One region of the Micromonospora sp. AMSO1212t genome, then DNA from elsewhere that is predicted to be linked to it. Evidence: predicted binding sites of a transcription regulator. Region 1 holds the regulator's gene; the other holds the start of a gene.
What was found. The regulator HrcA, encoded in region 1, represses chaperone genes, less so after heat shock. The targets are predictions, from matches to a motif close to GGTTNGCACNCTCNNNNNGAGNGTGCNAACC.
Positions count from the first base shown of each region.

Region 2: a site for HrcA is predicted at 1,669-1,699, ahead of groES (co-chaperone GroES). Genes of this name have one in related genera too.

Region 1 covers NZ_WBKS01000124.1:1,201-3,661, reverse strand. Annotated here, with positions in the region: gene F8279_RS24260 (DUF4870 domain-containing protein) at 1-460, opposite strand, end outside; gene hrcA (heat-inducible transcriptional repressor HrcA) at 693-1,715, shown strand; gene dnaJ (molecular chaperone DnaJ) at 1,789-2,461, shown strand, end outside.
Region 2 covers NZ_WBKS01000098.1:6,003-8,463, forward strand. Annotated here, with positions in the region: gene groL (chaperonin GroEL) at 1-1,151, opposite strand, end outside; gene groES (co-chaperone GroES) at 1,222-1,536, opposite strand; gene F8279_RS21675 (methyltransferase domain-containing protein) at 1,791-2,461, shown strand, end outside.

The sequences.
Region 1 (2,461 bases):
TCAGCGCCGCGACCGCGTGGGCGCGGACCGTCGGCGACTGCTGACCGCGGGTCATCATGGCGATCAGCGGGGCGACCCAGCCGAGCAGACCGCCACCGACGATGACGCCTGCGGCGCCACCGAAGTGCGACACCAGCGCCCAGGTCTTCTCGTCGTTGTCGGCGTACGCCGCGGGGCCGTATCCGCCACCGGCCGGGTAGCCGGCGGCGCCGTAGCCCGGCGTGCCGCCCGGCGGGGGGTTACCACCAGGGGGCGGGTAGCCGCCCGGCGGAGGTTGACCGCCCGGAGGCGGGTAGCCACCCGGGGGCGGATAGTCACCGGGCGGGGGATAGCCGCCCGCGTCCGGCGCGCCGGACAGTGGAGCGGTGGGCGGTTCGCCGGCCGGCGAGCCGTAGGGCGCCGACGGGTCGGGCTGGGGGCCGGAGTCCCCTGCCCCGGGCGGGCGAGGAGGTTCAGTCATGGTCGCCACGGTAGGGGCAGCCGTCAACCGGCACCAGAGCGACACAGACCGACGATGACCGGCTGTTCGGCCCTGGTGGGCCGTGCTGTGGGGCGGGCCGCACCGCAGGTCCGTCAGCCGATCATCGCGTCGGCGGGGGTGCCGACGTAGACTGGCACTCGCTACAGTCGAGTGCCAGCCGCACGGCGGATGCCGCGCGCCGGCCCGACCGAGGTGCGTCAGGAGGTGGGGAATGGGTCTCGACGACCGCAAACTCGCCGTGCTGCGCGCGATCGTCGAGGACTACGTCGCCACGCAGGAGCCGGTCGGCAGCAAGGCCCTGGTCGAGCGGCACCAGCTCGGCGTCTCGCCGGCCACGGTGCGCAACGACATGGCGGTGCTGGAGGAGGAGGGCTACATCCGGCAGCCGCACACCAGCGCCGGCCGGGTGCCCACCGACCGCGGCTACCGTCTCTTCGTCGACCGGCTCTCCCGGGTCAAGCCGCTCAGCCCGGCCGAGCGCCGGGCGATCGAGCGCTTCCTGGTCGGCGCCGTCGACCTGGACGACGTGGTGCACCGCACCGTCCGGCTGCTCGCCCAGCTCACCCGGCAGGTCGCCGTGGTGCAGTACCCGAGCCTGGCCCGGTCCAAGGTGCGCCACCTGGAGCTGGTGCCGATCTCCACCACCCGGCTGATGGTCGTCATGATCGCCGACACCGGCCGGGTCGAGCAGCGGCTGGTCGAGCTGCCCGCCCCGGTGCCCGCCGACGACGTGACCGACCTGCGCCGGCTGGTGAACGAGAAGCTCGTCGGCAGCCAGCTCGCCGAGACGCCGCCGCTGGTGCAGGCGCTCGTCGAGGAGTCCGCGCCGCATCTGCGCCCGGCCATGACCACGCTCTCCACCGTGCTGCTGGAGACGCTCGTGGAACGGCACGAGGAGCGGCTCGCGCTGGCCGGGCAGGCCAACCTCACCCGGGGTGGCCTGCTCGACTTCCAGGGTTCGCTGCGGCCCATCCTGGAGGCGCTCGAAGAAGAGGTCGTGCTGCTCAAGCTGATCGGCGAGACCGAGCCGAGCACCACCCGGGTGCTCATCGGCGACGAGAACGAGTTCGACAACCTGCGGGCCGCCTCGGTGGTCAGCACCGGCTACGGACCGGGCAGCACGATCGTCGGCGGGCTCGGCGTGCTCGGGCCGACCCGGATGGACTACCCCGGCAATATCGCCATGGTGAGGGCCGTGGCACGCTACGTGGGCGAACTGCTGGCCCAGAACTGACCAGTCAGGGCCGACGGCCGGTTCCGGCCGACGACCGGAGCGACGCGAGACGAACATGAGGACACCTAACGCAGTGGCCAGGGACTACTACGGCATTCTCGGCGTGAGCCGGGACGCCTCCGACGACGAGATCAAGCGCGCCTACCGCAAGCTGGCGCGGCAGTTCCACCCGGACGTCAATCCGGACCCGGAGGCCCAGGAGAAGTTCAAGGACATCAACGCCGCGTACGAGGTCCTCTCGGACGACCGGAAGCGGCAGATCGTCGACCTGGGCGGCGACCCGCTCGCCCCGGGCGGCGGTGGCATGGGCGGTCCCGGCGGCCCGGGCGGCGCCGGTCCGTTCGTCGGCTTCCAGGACATCATGGACGCGTTCTTCGGCGGCGCCGCGGGCGGCAGCCGGGGCCCGCGTCCGCGTACCCGCCCCGGTGCGGACGCGATCCTGCGCCTGGAACTGGACCTCAACGAGACCGCGTTCGGCGTCGAGGCGCCGATCACCGTCGACACCGCAGTGCTCTGCACCACCTGCTCCGGCGCCGGCACCGCCGCCGGCACCCACCTGGCCACCTGCGAGGCGTGCGGCGGCCGGGGCGAGGTGCAGTCGGTGCAGCGGACCTTCCTCGGTCAGGTGGTCTCCGCCCGGCCGTGCACCGTCTGCCAGGGCTACGGCACCACCATCCCGCACCCCTGCCCGACCTGCGCCGGTGACGGCCGGGTGCGCACCCGCCGCTCGCTGACCGTCAAGATCC
Region 2 (2,461 bases), on a different contig from region 1:
TCGGTGGCCGCGCCGACCTTGATCACGGCGATGCCGCCGGAGAGCTTCGCCAGCCGCTCGGCCAGCTTCTCCCGGTCCCACTCGGAGTCGGAGGCCTCGATCTCCTTGCGGATCTGCGCGACCCGGTCGGCGACCTCGGAGGCCTGCCCGCCACCGTCGACGACCGTGGTGTTCTCCTTGTCGACCACGACGCGGCGGGCGGTGCCCAGCACCTCCAGGCCCACCTGGTCGAGCTTGTAGCCCAGCTCCGGGGCGACCAGCTCGGCGCCGGTCAGGATCGCCATGTCCTGGAGCATCGCCTTGCGGCGGTCGCCGAAGCCGGGGGCCTTGACGGCGCAGACCTTGACGGTCTTGCGGAGCGCGTTGACCACCAGCGTGGACAGGGCCTGCCCCTCGACGTCCTCGGCGACGATGAGCAGCGGCTTGTTGTTCTGGAGAACCTTCTCCAGCAGCGGCAGCAGCTCCTCGATCGCCGAGATCTTCTGGGTGGTGATCAGGATGTACGGGTCCTCCAGGACCGCCTCCTGCGCCTCCAGGTCGGTGACGAAGTTCGGCGAGATGAAGCCCTTGTCGAACTGGAGGCCCTCGGTCACCTCCAGCTCGGTGGTGAGCGCGGAGCCCTCCTCGACGGTGATGACGCCGTCGCGGCCGACCTTCTCCATCGCCTCGGCGATCAGCTCGCCGATGGCGGCGTCCTGCGCGGAGACGGTCGCGACGTGCGCGATCGACTCCTTGCCGGCGACCTCGACGGCCTTGCCGAGCAGCGCCTCGGAGACCTTGGCGGCCGCCGCGTCGATGCCCCGCTTCAGGCCGGTCGGGTTGGTGCCGGCGGCCACGTTGCGCAGGCCCTCGCGGACCATGGCCTGGGCCAGCACGGTGGCGGTGGTGGTCCCGTCGCCGGCGACGTCGTTGGTCTTGGTCGCCACCTCCTTGACCAGCTGCGCGCCGAGGTTCTCGTACGGGTTGGTGAGCTCGATCTCCTTGGCGATGGTCACGCCGTCGTTGGTGATCGTGGGCGCACCGAACTTCTTGTCCAGGACGACGTTGCGCCCGCGCGGGCCGAGGGTGACCTTGACCGCGTCCGCGAGGGCGTTGACACCGTGCTCGAGCAGGTGCCGGGCGTCGTCCGAGAAGCTGAGGATCTTCGCCATCAGTATCCCTTCGAAGCGACGTTGCCCCGGCCCGGCGAGCCGGACCGGGGCAACGACACTGATCGGTTGCTTACTTCTCGATGACCGCGAGGACGTCGCGGGCGGAGAGCACCAGGTACTCCTCGCCGGCGTACTTGACCTCGGTGCCGCCGTACTTCGAGTAGAGGACGGTGTCGCCGACCTTCACGTCGATCGGCACGCGGTTGCCCTTGTCGTCGATCCGGCCCGGGCCCACAGCGAGGACGGTGCCCTCCTGCGGCTTCTCCTTGGCGGTGTCGGGGATCACGATGCCCGAGGCGGTGGTGGTCTCGGCCTCGTTCGCCTGGACCACGATGCGGTCCTCGAGCGGCTTGATCGCAACCTTGGTCGCGGTAGTCACGGGCATACCCTCCCGGGTACTTGGTGTCGTTGCCGGCCGGCACGCCGACCAGCGTCAATCTGCCACATGCCACCGGGCGGGGCCGTCGTCGCGGGTGCCGGTCCGCCTGGCGCTCAACCCCCGGGCACGAGGCTCGGGTGTTGGCACCCTCAGGGTGAGAGTGCTAATCGCAGGTTATTCCTCGGCTAGCACTCCGTCAAGGAGAGTGCCAACGCGTCGCCCTCCGTGTCGCGCCGGAACCGGGCCGGGAGAATGAGCGCGTGGATCTCGACCAGCTCGCCGCGCTGCGTACCCCCGAGGGGTCGGCGGCGCTCGCCGCGGCCGGGCGGGTGGCCGGCGGCGACCCGCTGGCGGCGGCCGCCGCGCTGCGCTCGGGCGGGATCCCGGGCGACCTCGCCGCCGCCGCGCTGACCCAGGCGGAACTGCGCCGCCGGGCGGCCGGCAAGTTCGGCGCGGCGGCGGCCGGGATGTTCCTCACCCGGGCAGGGCTGGAGCAGGCCACCCGCCGCGCGGTCGCCGCCCGGCGCGCGGCGCGGCTGCGCGCCGCGGGCGTGACCACGCTGGCCGACCTGGGGTGCGGCCTGGGGGCCGACGCGCTCGCCGCGGCCCGCGCCGGCATCCGGGTGTACGCGGTGGAGGCCGACCCGGTGACCGCCGCGATGGCCGCCGCGAACGCCGAGGCGGCCGGGCTCGCGGATCTGGTGACGGTGGAGTGCGGTGACGCCACGGCGTTCGACGTGACCGGGGTGGACGCGGTGTTCTGCGATCCGGCCCGGCGGCGGGCCGGCACCGGGCGGCGCGTCTTCGACCCGAACGCCTACTCGCCACCGTGGGACTTCGTCACCGGCCTGGCCGCGCGCGTGCCGCGCACGGTGGTGAAGGTTGCGCCCGGACTGGACCACGCGCTGATCCCGGCCGGCGCCGAGGCGGA